2 linked regions of the Idiomarina loihiensis L2TR genome follow. The protein of the gene in region 2 interacts with the protein of the main gene of each other region in a pairwise test. Links are inferred from orthologs where the notes say so. Each region holds a gene or a part of one and is shown on either strand. Other genes may lie near its edges.

Region 1 (17,912 bases), 810 kb from region 2 along the record:
TTGACTGGTTGCCTGTGTCGTCCGTGACGCTAAGTTTCTTACTTCATCTGCAACAACGGCGAATCCCCGTCCGTGTTCTCCGGCTCTGGCCGCCTCAATAGCTGCGTTCAACGCCAATAAATTCGTTTGGTCTGCCAGACCATTAATCGTTTTCACAATATCCTCGATATTGCGAGCCTGCTCATGAAGCTGTTCAATAACTTCATCTGTTTTATTACTTTTAGACAAAATCTCATTCGAGGTTTCTACAGAAACCTCTATCGAGGCTTTTCCATCTCTGACAATAGCAGCCGTTTGCTTTGAGGTAGAATAAGCCACTGCAGCAGCTTCCGCAGTTTGCTGAGCTTTCACCACGCTGGCCGTTACGTCACTGGCGAATTTAATAACTTTTGTCACCTGCCCATTCTCATCAAAAATGGGGTTGTAGCTGGCTTCAAGCCAAATCGCCTCTCCATGCTTACTCAGCCGTTTAAATTGCCCTGTTTTAAACTGGCCGTTACTCAGTTCTTTCCAAAAGCTGGGGTTTTCATCATAAAACGCCTGTTCACAAAACATGCTGTGATGGCGCCCTTTAATTTCATCTGCACGGTAACCTATTGTGTCTAAAAAGTTCTTATTGGCACGAATAATCTCGCCCGATGGAGAAAACTCTATTGTTGCCATAGACTTATCAATTGCAGTACTAACAGCGACCTGATGTTCTAACTCCAGAACTTCGCGAGTCACATCTTTCGCTATTTTAGTTATATATTCGACCAGCCCCTCCGAGTTTTTAATCGGAAAATAAGAAGCCTCCAGCCAGACAACATCGCCATTATTACGGAATCGCTTAAAACGGCCATGGTGAGACTGCCCCTGAGCCAATTGCTTCCAAAAGTTCTGGTACTCTGCGCTTGTCGCATAGTTGTTATCGCAAAAGATTTTATGGTGCTTGGACACTATCTCGTCAAGCCGATAACCCATGGTTTCCAAAAACAGGTTATTGGCATTTAAGATGTCACCTTGAGGGGTAAAATCAATTCGGGCGATATTACCGTCAATGGCGTTTATCAGTTGCTCGTATTCACTCAGCTCTTTACTGGTTTGTGCAAGCTGATACTTCTTTTTTGAGCCAAACATGGGGCTTTCCTACTCATAATAAATATTATGAGTAGATACGCTCAGCAAAATGATTCAGGATCATTTGTGAGCGTTTTATTGAGTGGAAATTCAGATAAATTGAAATATATCAATGACTCGCTGATGGGATTTCTTACTTCTGCTAAGCACTCCAGGCAGGATTCCAGGTTACTTCCCAAATATGTCCGTCTGGATCTTTGAAGAAACCACCGTAGCCACCCCAAAACAAGTCCTTTGCGGGTTTAAGAATATCGGCCCCTGCCCGTTCGGCTTCCACCATAACGTCGTCAACCGCAGTGCGCGACTTGACGTTATGGCTTAACAACACTTCATTTGCTGCACGAGCAACTTCAACGCCCATTTCTGCAGCAATACTCTTACGTGGCCATAAAGCCAGTCTGAGCCCACTGGGTAGCTTAAAGAACACGACAGCACCATGCTCAAACTCTTCACCAATAATGCCATCGGTTTCCCAACCCAGGCCGTCCTGATAAAACGCCAATGAACGTTTCAGATCATCAACACCTAAAGTGATCACACTAATACTGGGGTTCATAGAACATCTTCACGGTTAACGCTAAACTCTTGCTATGTACTCTACATAGCATCGATACTCGGGTCAAAGCATGGATAAAGAGCTGCTAAACAACTATAAAAATACGGATTATTGGTTCGCAGTTGGGAAAAAGGCAATCACTTTGACTATAGGTCAAAAGAATAATGACTTTGACCGTTTATGCGAGCGCCTTGGTCAAACTACAGGCACCTTTATCACAGCCTTTAACCCACAAAGCCAACTGCTTACAAAGAGCGAAAATAAAAGCAGAAACGAGCAATTAGTGACTCGTTTAGAACAAATGAATGAAATTCACTGTTTTTCAGGAGAAGGTCAGGACCGCGACAAGCAATGGCCGCCGGAAGCCAGTTTTATGGTCTTAGGCCTCAAGAAAAAAACAGCCATTGACCTGGCACGAGAGTACCAGCAAAATGCGCTGGTCTGGATTGAATACCAACAAGCTGCAGTACTCATCGACGTATGAGTTAAGGGGTCACCATGCCATCACACCATAGCCGCTGATAAACAAGCCTTTATTTATGCGATCATCGCCGTACTTTTATGGTCAACGGTGGCTACCGCATTCAAAATAACCCTGCAGTACATGACCCCATTGCAGATGGTTACTGCTGCCAGTAGTGTTTCTTTTGTCATTTTAGGCCTGGTCTGCCTTATTCAGAAAAAGACCGGTGAACTGATACTTGAGCTACGTAAAATGCCCTTGTATTACCTGCTCATGGGACTTATTAATCCGCTTATTTACTATCTGGTGCTTTTTCAGGCATATAAACTGCTGCCAGCCTCCGAAGCTCAACCACTTAATTACACCTGGGCCATTGCCCTTAGCATTATGGCCGCTCTGTTTTTAAAACAAAGCATACGCCGTCGCGACTGGGTAGCCTGCGCCTTAGGTTATTTTGGAGTGCTGGTTATTGCCACACGAGGTAATGTGCTGGAGCTTAGTTTCAGCGACCCCTGGGGCGTTACACTGGCGTTAATTTCCACTTTCTTGTGGGCTGGCTACTGGATCCTGAATACACGCCGTAACGCCGACTCTGTTGTTAGCTTAGTACTTTCTTTCGGCTTAGCCTTACCCATACTTATTGTCGCCAGCTTCATATGGAGTGACTGGTCTGCAATACCCTGGCAAGGCTGGGCAGCGGTAAGCTACGTAGGCTTATTTGAAATGGGAATAACCTTCCTATTCTGGTTGAAAGCCATGAAAACAGCCACCAATACGGCACTTATCAGCAACTTAATTTTTATTTCGCCCTTTATCTCGCTGTTGCTGCTCTCGGTCGTGATTGGCGAAACCATTTATCCAAGTACGCTAGTTGGGCTTATGCTTATTATTTTCGGACTGTTAGTTCAACGTATTCACTTTCGGCGTAAGCTTAAGCCATAGCCTTATTCACAATCTCATCAGCGGCTTCTTTGTCATCTTTATCCGGCGACGGACCATCGCCGGCACCATTTTCTCCCGGTGCTAAAGCAAGCTCTGTCAGTAATGGAAAATGATCTGACCCAAAACCCGGTAGGCGAGTCATTGAAACCAGAGCAAAATGGTGGCTGTGGAATATATGATCCAGCGGCCAGCGGGCAAACCAGTACTCCGCATGGAAAGTATTAAACATACCACGCCCGATACGGGGGTCTAACAAGCCACTAAGCTTGCGGAAAAGAAGCGTCGTGCGCGACCAGGCAACATCGTTCAAATCTCCAGTGACTATAGTCGGATATTTCTCCGGCTCAACCCGACGAGCAACCAGCACCAGTTCAGCATCCCGCTCTGCCGACTCTTCATTTTCAGAAGGGCTGGGTGGCGCAGGGTGCACAAAATGCGCTTTTACTTTCTGTCCACAAGGCAGCTCAATAAAACAATGTACCGACGGTTTATCGTCTTCAACCAGATATTCAACACTGACATCAGACAAAGCATAACGAGAATACACATGCATGCCGTAGAGGTTATCTAAAGGTACCTTTACCGTATGCGGATAATCCGATTCAATCGCATCCAGCTTCTCCTGCCACCAGTCATCAGACTCAAGTGTGACCAGCACATCTGGCGTAAAATCATGAACAAGCTTTAGCAAGCCATCACTATTATGGTTAGGAGTAAGAACATTCGCGGTCATAATGCGCAAGCGCCCGTTAGCATTACCCGGCCGGACAGCTTCAACTTCCTTAGGAAAGAAAAAGGTATAAGGCACAACCCACCAGAGCTGACAGACCAGACAACCAATAATCAGACCCAGCGTTACCGCGTTAATTGAATTCCAGTCGCGTATAACAACCAACCCTACTATGAGAAGGGCAGCTAATAACACCGACAGCTGCAAACGCGGAAAATCCAAACCACGTATCCACCAAACTTGCGCTCGGGACAATGGCGCCAGGGTAAGCACCAACAGTAATACCGCTAAGGAAAGATAAATGACTTCAAACATGCTGACTCTCAATACTTCTCAGATAAGAAAACAATAGCACAGCTGCAAAGGATAAGGTGAAAGGAAGTGTTAACGCTCCTACGGATAGAGCGCTCCGCTTGGAGTCAAAACCCTCTGCTCATTACAGCTCCCGGCGGGACTTAGTGAAGCGGTAAGAGTTAAGGCCCTCTACTACAGGAGTGTCGAAGGCCATGGATGGCCTTCGTCAAGCCCTCATGGATGAGCTCGTCGCGTCTCCTGTAGTAGAGGGTCTTAACTCCTAGCGAAACTAAAAGTCCCCCGGGAGCTGTGTGACGCCAAGGATGGCGTCACCCAAGCCCCCAAGGATGGGTTTACGGCGTGTTCCGAAGCTTTATCTAACTCTTTGTTTCTGACTAGACCATGTTAACCAGCATGCTGGTTGGGTCTTCGAGGTATTCCTGCCAGAGTTTGTTGAAACGGGCAATGGTGCCGCCATCGATAATACGATGGTCGCCTGACCAGCTTACCGTCATTATTTTACGGGCTACCACGTTACCGTTGGCATCAAAGCGCGGCAGTTCCTGCACCTTACCTAAAGCGACAATCGCGGCTTCAGGTTTATTGATGATAGGAGTTGCCACCGTACCGCCAATAACACCAATGTTTGAAATGCTGATGGTACCGCCTTTCATATCGGCTTGTGGCAACTTACCTTCACGCGATGCCTGAGTCAGACGAGTGACCTCATTGGCTACATCAATGATGCTTTTGTTTTGTACCTGTTTTACGTTAGGTACTAACAGGCCAATCTTGGTGTCAACGGCCATGCCAATGTTGTGATCATCAAAATAAGTGATCTCAGTACAGTCTTCATTCACCTGTGCATTCATCACAGGGAATTCTTTCAGTGCCAGCGAAAGAGCTTTGATAAAGAATGGCATAACAGTTAAACGAATACCCTTCTCTTTGTATTGCTCTTTTAGCTTTTCACGCAATGCGATTAAGTCAGTAACATCGAACTCATCGGCGTAAGTGAAATGTGGAATCGTACTGACCGAGCTCATCATCTGCTTAGCCATAGCCGCTTTCACACCACGGATAGCTTCAGTACGAGTACCACCGCTAGTAGCCGCGGCTTTCTGCGGTTGCTGGCTATCGCTTGATGCGGCTGACTTCTGCTCACCCGATTTAAAGGCTTCAATATCTTTCTTCAGAACCCGGCCTTTTTTACCTGAACCTGGTACTTCAGCAATGTTAATATCGCTCTCACGTGCCAGACGACGCACAGCCGGGCTGGCAATAGCTTTGCCCTGACGCGCCTTCGCGGGTGGCTCCGCTTCTGCTTTGGAATCCGATGGCGAAGTCTTAGCGTCGGGGTCAACATGGCTCTGTGGAGCATTTGAACCAGATGACTGAACGCCACCCGCTGGCTGCAGTGCAAACAGCGGTTTATGTACTTCCGCGATATCACCTTTTTTGTGATACAACTTAACCACAGTACCGTCGTCTTTAGCCGGAATTTCAACCGTAGCTTTGTCCGTCATGACTTCAACAACCGGCTGATCTTCTTTCACTTCGTCGCCTTCAGACACCAGCCATTCAACGATTTCGCACTCAACAATACCTTCGCCAATATCAGGCAAAATAAAGTCAGTTGTATCACCGCTGCTTGAGGTTTGTTCTTCCTCTGTTTTCGGTTCTTCTTTTTTAGTCGGCTCGCTTTCTTTAGCAGGCGCCTCATCAGAAGAGCCGTCAGCTGGCTTTATCGCAAATAACGGTTCGTGAACCTTGGCAATATCACCTTTCTGGTAATACAGTTTTTCCACAATGCCGTCGTCTTTGGCCGGGATCTCAACCATAGCTTTGTCGGTCATAACCTCAACTACGGGTTGGTCTTCTTTAACTTCGTCACCTTCGGCAACCAGCCACTCAACGATTTCGCACTCTACGATCCCTTCGCCGATATCGGGCAGAATAAAGTCTTTACTCATGTCGATGGGTCCTTAGTAGTTCATTGAGCGTTTGATCGCTTCATAAATCTTCAAGTGATCAGCCATGTACTCTTTTTCGTGACACAGCGGATACGGTACGTCGATACCGCACACTCGACCAATTGGCGATTCCAGATACAGGAAGCATTTGTCCTGAACTGTTGCTGCAATTTCGCTGGCGAAGCCACCGGTAATAGGTGCTTCCTGAGTGATCACCAAACGACCGGTTTTTAAAACCGATTCTGTAACGGTTTCAACATCCCATGGAGAAATAGTACGCAAATCAATGACTTCGCACGAAACGCCGTCTTCTTCAGATTTTTCCACCGCTTTTTCAATCATTTCCATCTGCGCGCCCCAGCCAAGAACGGTAATATCTTTACCTTCTTTGACCACGTCAGCTTTGCCTAATGGAATGGTGTATTCTTCTTCCGGAACATCGCCTGTTGACGCGCGGTACAACCGCTTAGGCTCCATGAACAACACCGGGTTTTTGTCAAAAATAGCGCTTAGCAATAACCCTTTGGCCTCGTACGGGTTACGCGGGGTCACAATTTTAATGCCCGGCGTGTGGGCAAAGTAGGCTTCCGGAGACTGTGAGTGATAATGACCACCGGCGATACCGCCACCGTACGGAGTACGAATGGTTAAACCACCCACATTGAACTCATTACCTGAACGATAACGGAACTTGGCCGTCTCGTTCACTATTTGGTCAAACGCCGGGAAAATGTAGTCCCCGAACTGAATTTCGGCAATGGCATAACTGCCTTGTGACGCCAGGCCATTAGCAAAACCAATAATACCCTGCTCAACCAGTGGGGTATTAAAGTTACGATGCTTGCCGTATTTTTCAGTCAAGCCGGAAGTGGCGCGGAATACACCACCAAAACCACCGGTATCTTCACCAAAGCTGTATACGTTGTCATGCTTAGCCATCGCCAGGTCTAGCGCGCTGTTGATGGCCTGTAATAAATTCATTTTAGCCATTAGTCCAGTCTCCCCGACGTTTTACTATAGGCATCCGGGTATTTACGGATGTGCTCTTTCAACTCGTCTAACTGCTCTTTCAGCATGTCAGTCGGTTCGTCGTAAACATCATTGATCAGCTCATCAATGTGCGGGACCGGCACTTTTTCTGACTCTTTTAACGCCGCCAGAACTTTCGCCTTCACTTCAGCGTGATGCTCTTCAACGTGGTCTTTATCCAACCAGCCTTCATCCGTCATCCACTTTTGTAAACGCTCAAGCGGATCTTTCGCCTGCCAACCAGCTTCTTCATCACGCGTACGGTAACCAGTAGGGTCATCCGAAGTCGAGTGACCAGACATGCGATAAGACATGGCTTCAATTAAAACAGGTTCGTTTTCTTCTACAGCCAGACGACGAGCTTCCTGTGTCGCTTTTAGTACAGCGAAAACGTCGTTACCGTCAATACGTATGGTTTTCATACCATAGCCGATACCACGCGGGGCAATACCGTCACCAGCATACTGTTCGCCTTGCGCCGGTGTAGAAATAGCGTAGCCATTATTACGGCAGAAGAAGATGACCGGCACTTTATAAACCGATGCCATGTTCAAGGCGGCGTGGAAGTCACCTTCAGAGGCAGCACCTTCACCAAAGTAACAGATAGTGCACTTCTCGGTTTTATCCATTTTCTGACCAAACGCATAACCTGTTGCCTGTGGAATCTGTGTTCCCAACGGCGAAGAAATGGTCATAAAGTTTAAGTCAGCGCAACCGTAGTGAACCGGCATCTGACGGCCTTTACCTAAGTCTTTTTCGTTCGAAAACAGCTGATTCATAAACTGTTCAACGGTAAAACCACGGTAAGCTAATGCGCCCTGCTCACGGTATTGACCCATGATCATATCACCAGCATCCAGCGCGGCGGCAGACGCCACACTCTCGGCTTCCTCACCTCGTGAGGCCAGGTAAAAACTGATACGGCCCTGGCGCTGTGCGGCGATCATGCGTTCATCGAGAATACGGATAAATTGCATGGTGTCGTGAATTTTCACGATCAGCTCTTTATCGTACTCCGGCATATCCGCATCTTTATGAAAACTGCCATCTTCTTTTAAGATTTGCAGCATTGGAATTGTGACTGAGTCTTTATCAAACCATTTCGGTTTCGTCACAATTTCTGTGTCGTGTTTTTTATCCTTGACCATAACCTTCTCTTTCGGTTTTAAGCTGGGTTGGAAATTGCCGCTACTTTACCTTTACGTAAAGTGACATGCAAACCACACCCTAATGAAAACTGAGTGCGCTAAGTGTAAATAGAAACGAACAGTCTTAACAAAGTTCGGCAACTTAGGCTCAATAATTTCAGACTAAATCGAGCGACTCTGTGGGTACTCTAACCACAGTTAATAACGCCCGGTGCCCCAGCGCCACTTTGGCATTAGGGAAAATAATATGTTCACCATCATGCTGCGCGTAACATGCCTTGTCACCATCCCAGGCCAGTAGCTCCCCTTTATTAAAAGAGGTGAAGTTAGCCACATCATCCGCAAAGTTTAGCTCAAAGTCAGGTTGTGTGCGGTTAATGGTTTGCGCTTCTTTGAACACATAGTGTTGTTCTGGTTCAAAGGGACCAAAATCCAGCTCAGTTTGCGAAATTAAGTCGCGCAAGGTGGTTTCCGCTGCGGCAAACTTAGCCCTGTCATTTTCGCCAAATGGACGGACTTTACCCAGCTCAACGGTAAATGCATGAGCATTAAACTGACGTGCGCTAAAATACGAAAATGTCGTTGTCGGTGCCTGGTTCAATAATACCGTATCCACACCACAAGCCAGCAAAAACTGAAGCTGTTGGCGACTGTAAGGTGCGCCGTGAGTAAACGGATAAACGGCAAATTTCTCGCGTTTAGAGTCACGGATGGCAGTATGTAAGTCGTAATGAAAACGTTCGCGGGAACCTTCCGGAGCCGATTGGTAGAAGCGCTCTACATAGTTTTCCATCTTTGCTGCACGCTCGCGTTCTTTATTTTGCGTACTGCCTTTACCATGCTCGCCACTAAACAGGCGGTTCATATTTTCTTCAACAAACCGCTCGCCTTTGTTTATTGAGGCCGGATTTGCAATTAAAAACAGCGTTCGGTGCGTTACTGTCTGCTTTTCATCAATAATGTCATTAATGATATCCCGGCATATTTCAATAGGAGCCGTTTCATTGCCATGCACTGCACAGGATAACACAACATCCTTGTGTCCCGGGCTAGCCGGTGAAACTTCTAACACACCGCTATCCCAGACCGACAGTTTTGTGCCATTGCTCAATGTTAAGTTATAACTCTCGTCACAACCCCACTCATGTTCACGAGTCCAGGCCAGAAAATCAGAAAATACCTTATTCACAACCTTCTCCTATTATTTTTTTCCCGGCACATAGCCTTTCGTTGCCAACAATTCACGTAACACCCGTGAACGATATTCACGACGATAAAGCACGGCGACGACCACAGCGCTTGAAGCAATTAAGATGACGGGATGCAGAAACCAGGATAAATATGCCAAAGCAAAATAATATGTACGCAGACCCTTATTGTACTCATGTCCGGACTGATCCAGTACTTTTGCCGCGTGCATAGCAAAACGCCGACGCTCTTCTTCTGGTTTATTGCCCTGATGATACTCAACAGAAGCTCCCAGAAGAACAGACACAAAACCGAACTGACGAATAGACCAGGTAAACTTAAAAAAGGCGTAGATAAAGATAATGGCTAACACCGACAGCTTGAACTGCACCAAAATAGAACTGGTATCTGGACTCATCGGAATTTCATTTAGCACTAACACCACTTCATCGGCATGCGCTAAGACCGTAATAACACCAGCCAGAACTAAAATGGTAGAGGAGGCGAAAAAGGTGACAGTTCTCTCGACATTGCCAATAAGTGACGCGTCAGCAACTTGATTTTCTTTGTGCATGACAGTGGTAAACCAGTCAATTCTTAACGAGCACAGAATACTCGACAAACAATGCGTGGTTCGGGCTCGTTTGCGGGCAAACAATGAATAGCCTATCCAGCAGAAAAAGAAAAATAGCAATGCGGCAAGATCAAGAAGCGACAGCAACATGTCAGGGTTTCCTCTGGAGTGTTCGGTTATTAATAATTTAACAGTTTAGAGTAATTAGTTTACCAGTTTATGACTAACCATACGATAAAGCCGGAGACTTAGCTCCGGCTTTCTTTCATTTCCTCAGACACTTAGTAGTGCTCCAGTGCCTCTTTGGTACTCATATCTTTAGGTTCAGGCGGCGTTGCCAGCCCATACCAGGACAGCATGGTACGCATCCCTCGCTTAGTATCAGCCAAAATCAAGTACAAACAAGGTATTAACAACAAGGTAATAACCGTTGCGAAAATAATACCGAAGGCCAGTGATATTGCCATTGGTATCACTATTTTAGCCTGCAGACTCTTCTCCAGCACTATCGGAAGCAAACCGAAGAAAGTCGTTAACGAGGTTAAGGTTATTGCGCGAAAGCGACGACAACCGGCATCCAGCACCGCCTTACGTAAATCCGTTCCCATCTCCCGGGCCCGGTTAACGTAATCAACCATGACCAGACTGTCGTTCACCACAACCCCGGCTAACGCAATAATACCAAACAAGCTCAAAATACTAACCGGCATACCAATAACCCAGTGTCCAATAATTGCACCGATAATACCAAAGGGTATCACCGACATAATTATCAGCGGCTGACTATAGGACTTCAGCGGAATGGCCATTAGTGCGTAGACCGCAAACATTGCCAAAAAACCGCCAAGAGCAAGAGAGCCTGTTGCTTCAGCTTCATCCTGAGTCGCACCCTGGAGTTGGAAGTTAACACTAGGGTACTTATCCAGAATTGGTTGGATTTTTTGTTCACGAACTTCATTTACAACGCGGAAAGGTTCTACTTTGTCTTTGTCGGCCCTGGCGCGTACATTCACAGAGCGCTGGCGATCGATACGAGTAATCGTGCTGTAGCCTTCGGCAAACTCAATATCTGCCAGCTCAGTAAACGGAATTTCAGAACCATCCGCCGCACGCAACTTCATATCTTGCAAGTTGCCAACTGACTCACGCTGGTCACGGGGATAACGAACCATCACTTTAATTTCTTCGTCGCCCCTCTGTATGCGCTGGGCTTCGGCACCGTAAAAGGCATAGCGCACCTGAGTAGCCAGTTCAGCCAGATTAATCCCCATAGCAGTCGCTAACGGTTTGGTCTGCAGAAGAATTTCTTCTTTACCGTCGCCAAAGGTATCTTCAATATCAAATACCCCGTCATAGTCGGCAAGTTCCAGCTTAAGCTCATCAGCTGCGGCTTTCAGTTCATCCAGGTTTTCACCGACTAACTGAAACTCAATATCAAAGCCACTACCGCCACTCATGCTTCCCTGGAAATTAAGGGCTCGCACTCCAGCCAGTTCGGGAACAGCTTCACGCCATTGGTTCACAATTTCAAACCCGTCTATCTGGCGGTCTTCACCTTTTTTCAGTTCTACAAATACCGTACCGGCAGTATTGCCATCCATCCAGATATTGGTATGACGGACAACGGCTTCACCGTCGTTTTCTTTAATCCGACTGTTCACGTCGTTGAGTGACTTTTCCACGCTGTTCAGGACTTCAATGGTGCGAGTTTCTGAGGTGCCGGGCTGCATCTCCACATTCGCCTGAATAAAATCGCTAGGAATATCCGGGAAGAAAACCCAACGTACAATACCGCCACTCATAAGACCGACCATCAGAATCAGCATACCGACAAAGGTTGCTAACGTTGTATAACGGTAGTGCAGACATTTTTTGAGGAACGGTCGATAGTAATTATCTACGAAAGACTTAATTGCATTCGCGAATTTATTGCGAAAACGTTGGAAAGCGTTGGCTTTTTCACCTTTCTGTTTGGAATACTTCATATTAGCGATGTGCGCTGGCAATATGAGTTTTGACTCCACTAAGGAAAAGGCCAAACAAAGAATAACGACCCAGGCAATAGACTCCCAGATAGCACCCATACCTCCTTCAACCGTCAACATGGGCACAAAGGCAACCATAGTTGTTAGTACGCCAAAGGTGGCCGGCATTGCCACACGCTTAGCTCCGGCAATAACGTTATCGATACTTTTACCGTTTTCCTCTATTTCAGTATAAGCACTTTCTCCTATGACTATCGCGTCATCCACCACTATCCCTAACACGAGTATAAAGCCGAACAGCGATATCATATTAATTGAGATATCAAACATCGGCAGTGGCATTAACGCAATGGTGCCTAAAAAGCACACCGGAATGCCTATCATGACCCAGAACGCCAAACGCAGTTGTAAGAATAACGACAACATAAGGAAGACCAACAGCCCGCCCATCCACATGTTGTTCATCATTAAGTCTAAGCGGCCTTGCAGATAATAAGACGAATCGCCCCACTGTGCTACCTGAACGCCGTCGGGCAGCTCTTCATTTTTTCTTTCCGTATAGCCCCGGACGTACTCTGCTATTTTAAGATCGTTCTGATCGCCCACTGACTGTACGCGGACAAAAGTTGCCGGTTTACCGTCAAAGCGGGTATACGACTCTTCTTCAATAAAACCGTCTTCTACTTTGGCTATATCACCCAGAGTTAAACGCGTACCGTCAGCACGGCTTAATAAAACAATTTTCTCAAACTCACCGCCAACGTAAGCCTGGTTATTGGCACGCAGTAAAATGTCACCGTTAGGGGTTTTTATTGAACCACCAGCAACATCAATTGAGGTTCCGCGAACCGCGTCAACAATTTGTGAGAAGGTCAGTCCGTAGCGTTCAAGATCCTGCTGAGAAATCTCAACCGAAATTTCATAATCACGGTCACCAACCACATCAACTTTGGTTATGCCGCCGACAGTCTTGAGCTCATCTCTGACTTCCTTCGCCAGCTCTTTACGGGAGCGCTCATCCAGGTCGCCATAAACCGACATCCAGATAACTTGTCGCTGTGGTCTTACCCGATAGATATTCGGCTTCTCGATTTGCTGAGGGAAGTTAGGAATGGCATCTACCAGCATTTTCACCTCGTCCATGACAACTTGCACGTCATAGTCAGGTTCAACTTCCAAGGTGACACTACCGCCGCCTTCCCGCGACTGAGAGGTCATCTCTTCGATACCATCAACATCCTCAATGGCATCTTCTATCAGCATAATAACGCCCTGCTCCACTTCCTGTGGTGCAGCACCGGGGAAAGGTACCTGGATACTGATAATATTCAGTTCAATTTCAGGAAACATTTGCTTGCGCACAGTAAATACTGACAGTGCGCCTGCAACCAGAATAATGATCATCAATAAATTTGCGGCTACCGAGTTGCGTGCAAACCACGCAATCAGACCGGTTTGTTTTTCAGTCGTCATGATGTTTACCCGCCTACATTTTCAGAGTCTTCGGCTTTTTTCTCACCGTTTTCATCTGTTTTAGCCGTTGTTTCCATTTGCTCTGGCAGTGGATCGCCGGGCAAACGTACCTTCATACCCGGTAACGCATTCTTCAGCTGCGTCAGCACCACTTTATCTCCACTTTCCAGTCCGGAGCTTATAAGGCTTGTATTGCCCTGAGTTCGCACAACCTCAACATCACGTTTTTCCAGCTCGCGACTCTCAGGAACAATCCAGACAGACCCATCAGGATTCAGTGCATAGGTAGGAATTTCCATAACTCCCTGAGCCACAGTGCCCTCAACTTTAGCCTGCACGAAACGCCCATAGCGCAAAGGAATAGGATGTGTCTCTTCACCCAGGTTGTAAGGGTCAGAAACTTCTACAACACCATAGATAACCCGGCTGTTTTCATCTAAAACGCCTTCTGTCCGAACCAGACGTCCCTGCCAGGTTGCCGACTCACCGGAAACCATAGATTCTAACTGCACTCGGGGCGCTTCTTCAGCAAGAGCCGGATCTAGAATATAAGTCATATCAAGGTCACTTAATGGCAACCGAACTTCTGCCGTACGGGTATCAAATACCAAGGCTATCTGGCTACCCGTTGAAACAAACTGCCCCAAATTGGCTTCTTTACTACGAAGTACGCTATCGTAAGGCGCTTTTATGGTGGTTCGCTCTAAATCACGCTCGGCTTTAGCCAGGTTCGCTTCGGCTGACTCTACCGCGGCAATGGCACTGGCAAGCTGCGGTTTGCGCAAGCCCAGTTCAGGTGCTTTCCCTTCTTTGAAGGCCGACCATTCTTCTTCAGCAACGCGGGCACGTGCTTTCTCTTGTTCTAACTCGGACTGGGCCTGCAACAAGTTAGCCCGGGCCTGTTGGACCGCAACTTCATAGTCAGACGGATCGACCTGAACCAGCATATCGCCTTTTTTGAAGAAACCACCGGCATGGTAATTCGCAGCGACATCAACAATTTGCCCGGTCACTTCTGCAACCAGAGTAGTGGAATGCTTTGGTTTTACCGTGCCCTGAGAATCAACAATAAACGTCATGTCACGAGGGCTGACTTCCAGAACTTCAACCATCGCAGCAGGCTTACTTCGCTCTTTTTGTTTTGGCGGCTCCGCAGACATGCTTGCAAGTATCGATAAAACGATAGCTCCAACAATAATTAACGGCGGAATAAAGGCTCGTTTTTTAAATTTCATTTTTTATTGTTCTCATAATTGGTTAACTCACAGCATTATTATTACTGTTAATAATGTAAAATGTTAGGCGTTAACTGTTGCCAGTTGTGTGATTCCGGCACTAAGTTGTAACTGACTGTTTCAGCCTTCCAGTAACCAACGTTCCGCGGCCTCAACATAACGCGGTTTACCCACCAGCAAGACCACGTCCTGCGGTTGTAACTCGGTATCACCATCGGGCTCCTGAATTTCCTCGTCGTCACGCCTTAAAGCTTTTAACTGTACCTGATGTTTTTCCCAGTCTAATTCATCAATGCGTTTGCCCGTCGCCCAGGCACCTTCAGGTAAGGTTAAAGCACGTAAAAACTCAAGTTTGTCAGCAAGTTCTGGCGTAATCTCAGTTTCATCCCCTTGAAAGAAGCCATGCATTTCACCGTAATGGTTGCGTCTTTCTTTATCCAGCCGCGCAAGAATACGGCGTATTGGAATACCACTGCGGCTGAGCACATGAGAAATCAGCATTAAGCTCGCTTCCAGTGTGTCTGGAACCACCTGAGACGCTCCGGCTTCCTGTAACTGAGTCAGTCTTGTATCGTCACGACTCCGTACAATAATGTAGGCATCGGGGTTTAACTGGCGAAGCTCTTTTAGTACTTCGAGAGCGCGCAGGTCATCGGCGAAACTGATAATAATCAGATCGACACTCTCGGCTCCTACCGCACGTAAAATATCTTTTCTGGCACTGTCACCAAAGTAGACCCGGGCACCACCGGCAACGGCTTCCTGAACTCGCATGGGGTCATTATCGACAGCTATATGAGTAATTCCCTCTGCGTCTAAAAATCGACTCATGGTTTGCCCAACCCGTCCAAAGCCGCAAATCAGTACCTGGTTCTCCAGCCCTTCACTACCGGTTGTTCGTTGCTGTTCAATATCGACCAGAGGATCAGGGTGGCGAACAACCAGATTCACTAAAGGTTTCAAACGGTGGATAACAATAGGTGTTATCGCCATACTCAATACACCAATACCTATCATACTGGTGACAATCTCTTTGCTCAGTAATCCATGGCTGCTAGCCAAGGCGACAATTACAAAGCCAAACTCCCCCATTTGAAATAGTGAAATACCACTGCCCCAGGCATCCTCATCCCGCTCGCCCATAAAACGTGCTACTGAGCTAATTAACGCAATTTTAATCACGGCCATTACAATTAAAGCGAGGAGTATCCAATGAAAATTCTGGACAAACCCATAAAGCTGAAGCTGCATGCCTATGGTCGTAAAGAACAAGCCCATTAAAATATCGCGAAACGGGCGAATATCGGCTTCCAGCTGATGTTTATACTGGCTTTCCCCTAGCATCATTCCGGCTAAAAAAGCACCTAACGCCATAGAAAGACCAAAAACATGAGTCATACCACCGGCAACCAGTGCGACCAGAAGCGTCGCCAGAACAAACAGCTCATCGGTTCTTTGCTTGGCTATTTCTTTGAATAAATAGGGTAAGACCCATTTTCCTATTGTCATTAGTACAGCAATAACGGCGGCACCTTTCGCCAGAGCCAGTAATAAGGTGTAGCCAATATTACCGTTATCGGAGGCCAGCAAAGGAATAATAATTAGCAGTGGCACCACCGCTATATCCTGGAATAGCAAAATGGCGACACTCATCTGCCCGCGACGGGTTGACGTCTGTGCGCTTTCCTTTAGTTGCTTGATAACAACCGCAGTAGAGGACAAGGCCAGCGCTCCGGCAATAGCCAAAGATGCAGCCCATTCATCCAGCCAGATAAAGCCGATAAGCAAAAAGATTAACAAGGAACCAAGAACCTGAGCCGCGCCTAACCCGAATACCCATCGCCGCATGGCGATCATCTTAGGTAAAGAGAATTCAAGCCCCAGCGAAAACAGGAGCAAGACAATACCCAGCTCAGCAACCAGATGATAATCATCCGGGTCAGCTATCCAGCCCATAACGTCGGGGCCGGCAATAATACCGGCAACCAGGTAGGCTAAAATTGCCGGCAATTTCACCCTTCTGAAGAGCCAGACAAGAATAACGGCAACCGCTAATAAAAGCAGAAGGCTGGAAAATGTACCGTTCATTCATAAACTCCTGGATTTCTGTGTTTTTATGAGTGTCAAAATAGTAACACTCTTTTGTTTCAGAAAAACTATCTCTTATAACGTTTTGTAAAATATAGCTTTTCTATTCTTGGCCTAATATTTGCAGATAAATTTTCAATTATCAAATTCAGGCAAAAAGGTTTGTCATGCTAAACAGAGCTGTAGCAAAAACTGAGAGTAAGGCAACTGAGAACAAAACTCAGGCAATTATCAGTCAATTAACCTCATCGGCTGACTTGCAAAGCAAATCAACCCCGTTAACTGAACGGTTGCAGACATCTCTCGATTTGCATCAGGTATTATCTATTTACGCAGATTACATGGTTCAGCGTTTACCGGTAAGTGCCCTGCAATTTATCTCTGATGACCAAATTATTAATTTAATTGGTGACTACGAAAGCCTTGAGAGCGAATACTCGGTAATGCTTTATGCCGATAAAGAATACTTAGGACAAATGGTTTACCAATTCAAACGTCAACCATCCTATGTGAATAAAGTGCGCCTGGAGCAAATGCACCGACAGCTGACTTTCCCTTTGCGTAACGCTATGCATTTCTCACGTTTAAGAAAAGTTGCAATACGAGACCATTTAACCGGCCTTGGCAACAGAGCCTTACTGGACGAAACGCTTGAGCACATCAGTGCCCGTTTAAAGCGCGATAACAAACAGTCTCATATTGTCATGTTATTGGATATGGATGGATTTAAAAACGTCAACGACCGTCATGGGCACCAACAAGGCGATGAAGTACTGAAGCTGTTCGGCAATTTATTGCAACAGCAATTGCGCGATACGGATCGGGTATTTCGCTATGGTGGCGATGAATTCGTATTAATACTGGAAAACACGCGACCAGCACAAGCGGAGGACGTTTTTCGGCGTATTCGGGATGCGCTCGATAACGATATTAGTCTTGCCACTTTCAATATTGGCGTTAGCGCCGGTAGCCTGGTTATGGAAAGTTTTCATAGCCCCCAGGATATTATTGATGAAGCCGACAGACGCCTTTACGCCGCTAAAGTTGCCGGTAAGAATCAGCACCTGAGCTAACCCAGTCTGGCTCAGGTAACTGAAGGCTGTCGAATTCTGTTT
Region 2 (5,398 bases):
GGCGTCAATAGAGTTAAAGCGTACTCATAAAAACCTGATCGTGGCGGCAATACATCCGGGGACAACGGACACTCGTTTGTCTGAACCTTTTCAGGAGCGAATATCCACCGACAAACTGTATTCGCCTGAACTCTCTGCAGAGCGGATTGTGGCTGTAGTGAAAAACTTAAAACCGGAAAATACCGGAGCGTTATGGCATTGGGATGGTAGTCGTTTACCTTACTGATTTAGTTTGCTTTTTCTAAAGTAATGGCTCTTAATTGGTAAGCTGCATGTTAAGTGCAAGGAGAACACAATGTTGTATATTTTAGCTATTTTACTTCCCCCCGTCGCTATTTTACTGACGGGTAAAATTTTTCAGGCGATATTTAATGCGGTTATCGCTATTGTCGGCGTAGTACTTTTTATTGTCTCGCTTGGTGCGCTGGGAGCTCTTTATATTATCGCTATTCTTCACGCCATTATTGCGGTGCATGGTTATCACCGTGACAAACGCGACGAACGTATTATTAAAGCTGCACGAGGTGACAAATGAGAAAATGGACATTGCCGTTGGTAACGGTCTTCATGCTGTCAGCATGTCAAAGTGCTTACTATGGCACTATGGAAAAATTTGGCGTAGAAAAGCGCGATATTTTAGTCGATAGAGTGGATGATGCACGTGACTCACAAACCGATGCTCAGGAAGAGTTCCGTTCTGCATTAGAGCGTCTGGACGCTATGCTAAACATTGATGGTGGTAATCTGGAAAAGCAATATAACGCGCTGCTTGATGATTACGAAGACAGTAAATCTGCAGCAGAGAGCGTTCGTAGCCGTATCGACGAAGTTGACGAAGTAGCTAATGACTTATTCGACGAATGGAGCGAAGAGCTGGGTGAATACAGTAACGACACTATGCGTCGCGAAAGTGAGCGACAGTTACGCCAGACGGAACGCCGTTATGCCGAGTTGCTGAGGGTGATGGAGCGCGCGGCAGATAAGATGCAGCCGGTGCTGGATAAAATGCAGGATAACGTGCTTTATCTGAAACATAACCTGAATGCTAAGGCCATTGATGCTATTCGCGGTGAGTTTGGTAATCTGCAGAATGATATTTCCGCATTAATTAAAGACATGGAAGCGGCGGTAAGTGAGTCAAACCGCTTTATTGAAGCAATGAAGAGTTCTCAATCCGAATAATCAGGAGATAGTAATCGTATGACCGTTGTATTCATTGGTGGTAGCCGTCGTAAAGACTCGCTTAATGCCAAACTCAAACATCGTTTGGCTGAAGTTGCAGATAAGCATGGCATTCGACATGACATCGTTGATGCCGATGCGCTGGACGCGCCGATCTACCATGGCGACTTAGAGGCCGCAGATGGTGTTCCCGAGTCGATGAAAAAGTTGGCTGAAAAGATTCAGTCAGCCTCAAAAGTGGTTTTAGTCAGCCCTGAATATAATTCGTCGGTCTCTCCACTGATAAAAAATGCGATTGACTGGGTGTCGCGGGTTGAGACGCAGGCCTGGGCCGGTAAAACGGTATTATTGGCTGCTGCTTCACCCGGGGGGTTAGGGGGCATTCGGGGGCTAAGCCACTTGCGGGACATTCTTGGCAATGTGAAGGCATGGACTGCGCCGTTGTTTGCCTGCTGTCCGAATGCCAATGACGAAAGCATTGCGGCAATGGATGAAAGTTTTCTTAAGCAATTTTTAGAGCAAGGAGAGGCCAGCTAGTGATTGACTGGCAAGTTGTTCAGGAACTGGGTCCTTACTCATGGAATGGCATCGGCACTGCCCTGCTCTGTGGTGCCATTGTCGGGCTCGAGCGACAGGTTAGAGGCAAACCGGTTGGTATAAGGACCGCTGCACTTATCATCTTAGGTACCTATCTATTTTTAACTGGTGGCTCCTCGGTTGTCAGTCAGGGCGGCGATCCATCCCGCGTCATTGGACAAATTATTACCGGCATTGGCTTTCTTGGTGCAGGCGTTATGTTGGCTCGGGACGGTGTTGTAGTTGGTGTCACATCGGCGGCGACAATCTGGGCCCTGGCGGCAATTGGCATTGCAGTCGGTCTTGGTATGTACGGGGTTAGTATTGTGTTGTCGATGGTAATTGTTGGTGTATTGCTTGGTGTCGACTTACTGGAAGATACTTTTCAATCTTTGACCCGCGGCGTGCACCGAAAATACAATGGCTGGCGCCGCGGACGTGCAGACAGCAACGAGCCTTAGCGTGCTAACCCGTTAATATAGCTATCGATAGCCTGGTTGCCGTACTCCACTAAAGGAAAGTAATCCGGAGCAAGCAGCCAGTTATAAATAAGGCCGTCCACTAATGAAAACAAGCCAATAACCGCAACCCTGGGGCTAGCTTTTGAGGACAACTGACCTTTTTGGATAGCTGATTCAAACAACTTTTCGACTTCACAAATGCATTCGTTACGACCGCTAACATGCCGTAATTTTATAGGATTTACTTCGTCAATGTACTCGCACTTGTGAAGAAGGATGCTGGCAATAGAACGTACCTGGGGCTCATTTTGAACGCGAGCTAAAAATTCTTTAGAGCGGGCTTTTACTTCTTCTAAGGCATCGAATTCTAAACTCTCGGCTATTTGTTCCCGCATTTCATCGATCGGAAGAGAAATTCTTCCCATTAACGATTCAATGAGATCCATTTTATTTTCAAAATGGTGATAGATAGCACCGCGAGTGACACCCGCTTTTTCAGCCACTTGCATCATCGACGTTTGAGTCACACCATTCTCGCTGAATAAAGCCTCAGCAGCGTCTAATAACTTGGCGCGGGTCTCCATTGCGTCTTCTTTTGTGCGTCGAACCATGTTCGGCTCCTATTTCTTAACATCCGTTCATTATTATAGCGGCTTTTGCCTAATCATGCACCTATGTATGTATATTCTGATACAAGGTTTTTGAAACAAATAGGTAAAAGCGGTTGTGGAATGGACATTCGACCCTAATAATAAGGGTATACATTTAGTTAGAAAACGCTGAGGTGTGTGATGAAAAACGAACTTGATAACAAACTGATGTTGGATGCGTACGAAAAGATCCACACTCATGGCGAAGCTCGTCAGGGACGTCACTACTTGGACGGAATAGAAGCTTATACCGACCATGACGGTTATACCGTTTTTTTGGAAGGGCATGGTGTCACGCTAACCCTGCAGTTTCATAACTCATATAACTTAAAATACGACAATGAAAGACAGTATGACCAGTTTATAAGGGCACTCAAGAATATCAGTAAAGGTTATGAGACGCCGGGAATGGAACGAGGATGAGCAATCAGCATAAAGTCTATACCGTAAAGGAAGAGGTGGCTCATGCATTAACTCATGGCATTGGTGCCGTTTTAAGTATTGTTGCTTTAGTTTTCATGTTGATTTGGGCGGCGGCTTACGGTGATGGTTGGCATGTTGTTGCTGCGAGTATCTACGGTGCTAGTCTTATTCTGCTTTATACCGCTTCAACGCTTTATCATGCGTTTCCCTGGCCAAAAATGAAAGCGGTGTTTCAACAGCTTGATCATGCCGCTATTTACATTTTAATTGCTGGTACTTATACGCCATTTGCTTTAATCAATTTAAGAGATGCCTGGGGCTGGACCTTATTGGGCGTGGCTTGGGGAATTGCTTTGGTGGGTGTCGTGCTTGAGCTGACGCTGAAAAAGCGAATTGCCTGGCTGTCGCTTACTCTCTACCTTGGAATGGGCTGGATGGCGATTATTGCGATTAACCCGATGATTGATAATGTGGATGCAGGTGGCTTGATGTTGCTTGTCGCCGGCGGTTTAGCTTATACGCTGGGTGTTATCTTTTATGTCTGGAAATCTCTGCCTTATCATCATGCCATCTGGCATTTGTTTGTATTGGCGGGCAGCGTCTTCCATTTCTTCTCGATTTTCTACTTTGTATTGCCGCAACCGGAGTTGCTGAGTGCGAACTAGCTGATAAGCTGAATTTTGGTTATAAAAAACGCCCGCTAAAGTAGCGGGCGTCTTTTTATAACAGCTCTGCAAATCTTAACCGTTCTTCGGCTCACGACCTAAACGTTTACGATCGTTTTCTGTCAGTGCGCGTTTACGAATACGAATAGACTCAGGTGTCACTTCGACCAGTTCATCGTCATTGATGAATTCCAGTGCTTGCTCCAACGTTAAACGAATTGGTGTACTTAAGGTCTGTGCTTCGTCAGTACCAGAAGCGCGTACGTTAGTCAGCTGTTTACCTTTCAGGCAGTTTACTGTCAGGTCGTTTGAACGGTTATGAATACCGATGATCTGGCCTTCATAAACTTCATCACCGTGTGATGCAAATAACTTACCGCGCTCCTGCAGGTTAAACAGTGAGTAAGTCAGAGCTTTACCCTGAGCATTTGAAATCAGTACACCGTTACTACGCTGACCGATGGTTCCGCCTTTGTGCGGACCGTAGTGGTCAAACGTATGGTACATAAGGCCAGTACCTGAAGTCAGTGTCATGAATTCTGTCTGGAAGCCAATCAAACCACGGCTTGGTACTTCAAAATCAACGCGAACGCGACCTTTACCGTCTGGTGTCATGTTGGTCATTTCGGCTTTACGCAAGCCTAATTTTTCCATAACCGCACCTTGATGCTGCTCTTCAATATCAACCGTCATGGTTTCATAAGGTTCCATTTTCTTACCATCTTCGTACTTGATGATAACTTCTGGACGAGAAACGGCTAATTCAAAACCTTCACGACGCATGTTTTCAATAAGAACACCTAAGTGAAGCTCACCACGGCCAGATACGCGGAAACGATCCGGGTTGTCAGTTTCTTCAACACGTAAAGCTACGTTATGAACCAACTCTTGTTGCAAACGTTCAAGAATTTGACGAGAAGTAACAAACTTTCCTTCTTTACCTGCGAAAGGTGAGGTGTTTACCTGGAAGGTCATAGTTACTGTTGGCTCGTCAACGGTCAGTGGCTTCATAGCTTCAGCTTTACCAACTGCACACACGGTGTCGGAGATTTTTAGCTCGCCCAGACCGGTAATGGCGCAGATGTCGCCTGCTGCAGCTTTGTCCGCTTCAATGCGGTCAAGACCCAGGTAGCTAAAGACTTTACCAATTTTTCCGTTACGTTCTTTGCCGTCGGCACCAACAATAGTCACTTGCTGGTTCACTTTAACGCTACCGCGGGTAACGCGACCAATACCAATAACGCCTAAGTAGCTCGAGTAATCAAGCTGTGACACCTGCATTTGCAGGTCGCTTTCAGGGTCAGCATCGGGATGGCTTACCTTACTAACGATAGTTTCGAACAATGGCGTCATGTCGCCGTCTTGATCTTCTATGTCTAATGATGCCCAGCCGTTAAGCGCTGATGCGTAAACTACCGGAAAGTCCAGCTGTTCGTCAGTA

Evidence for each region.
Region 1: the proteins of IL_RS12520 (region 2) and astE interact in binary tests that used the Escherichia coli proteins (3 or more experiments, as listed by UniProt). The link is inferred for Idiomarina loihiensis L2TR from one-to-one orthologs.

What each region holds. Positions count from the first base shown.
Region 1 is NC_006512.1:1,792,507-1,810,418, forward strand. What follows is about bases 7,428-10,360. They hold astE (succinylglutamate desuccinylase), read right to left. Parts: upstream 9,444-10,360; coding sequence 8,412-9,443; downstream 7,428-8,411. Other genes in these bases: IL_RS08585 (thiamine pyrophosphate-dependent dehydrogenase E1 component subunit alpha), read right to left, coding at 7,428-8,254; IL_RS08595 (DUF599 domain-containing protein), read right to left, coding at 9,456-10,166; IL_RS08600 (efflux RND transporter permease subunit), read right to left, coding at 10,298-10,360. Outside these bases: IL_RS08550 (methyl-accepting chemotaxis protein), read right to left, coding at 1-1,119; IL_RS08555 (VOC family protein), read right to left, coding at 1,262-1,675; IL_RS08560 (DUF3293 domain-containing protein), read left to right, coding at 1,746-2,159; IL_RS08565 (DMT family transporter), read left to right, coding at 2,220-3,080; IL_RS08570 (endonuclease/exonuclease/phosphatase family protein), read right to left, coding at 3,070-4,125; IL_RS08575 (dihydrolipoyllysine-residue acetyltransferase), read right to left, coding at 4,500-6,077; IL_RS08580 (alpha-ketoacid dehydrogenase subunit beta), read right to left, coding at 6,090-7,067; more of IL_RS08585, read right to left, coding at 7,067-7,427; more of IL_RS08600, read right to left, coding at 10,361-13,474; IL_RS08605 (efflux RND transporter periplasmic adaptor subunit), read right to left, coding at 13,480-14,709; IL_RS08610 (monovalent cation:proton antiporter family protein), read right to left, coding at 14,830-16,797; IL_RS08615 (GGDEF domain-containing protein), read left to right, coding at 16,965-17,870; tRNA lysidine(34) synthetase TilS, read right to left, coding at 17,836-17,912. UniProt on the Escherichia coli protein: Transforms N(2)-succinylglutamate into succinate and glutamate.
Region 2 is NC_006512.1:2,612,845-2,618,242, reverse strand. Bases 1,024-3,815 are described here. They hold IL_RS12520 (TetR family transcriptional regulator), read right to left. Parts: upstream 2,831-3,815; coding sequence 2,216-2,830; downstream 1,024-2,215. Other genes in these bases: trhA (PAQR family membrane homeostasis protein TrhA), read left to right, coding at 3,289-3,815; IL_RS12515 (DUF3081 domain-containing protein), read left to right, coding at 3,011-3,292; IL_RS12525 (MgtC/SapB family protein), read left to right, coding at 1,719-2,219; IL_RS12530 (NADPH-dependent FMN reductase), read left to right, coding at 1,201-1,719; IL_RS12535 (DUF2959 domain-containing protein), read left to right, coding at 1,024-1,182. Also shown: IL_RS12545 (SDR family NAD(P)-dependent oxidoreductase), read left to right, coding at 1-226; IL_RS12540 (hypothetical protein), read left to right, coding at 296-535; more of IL_RS12535, read left to right, coding at 532-1,023; more of trhA, read left to right, coding at 3,816-3,957; translational GTPase TypA, read right to left, coding at 4,033-5,398.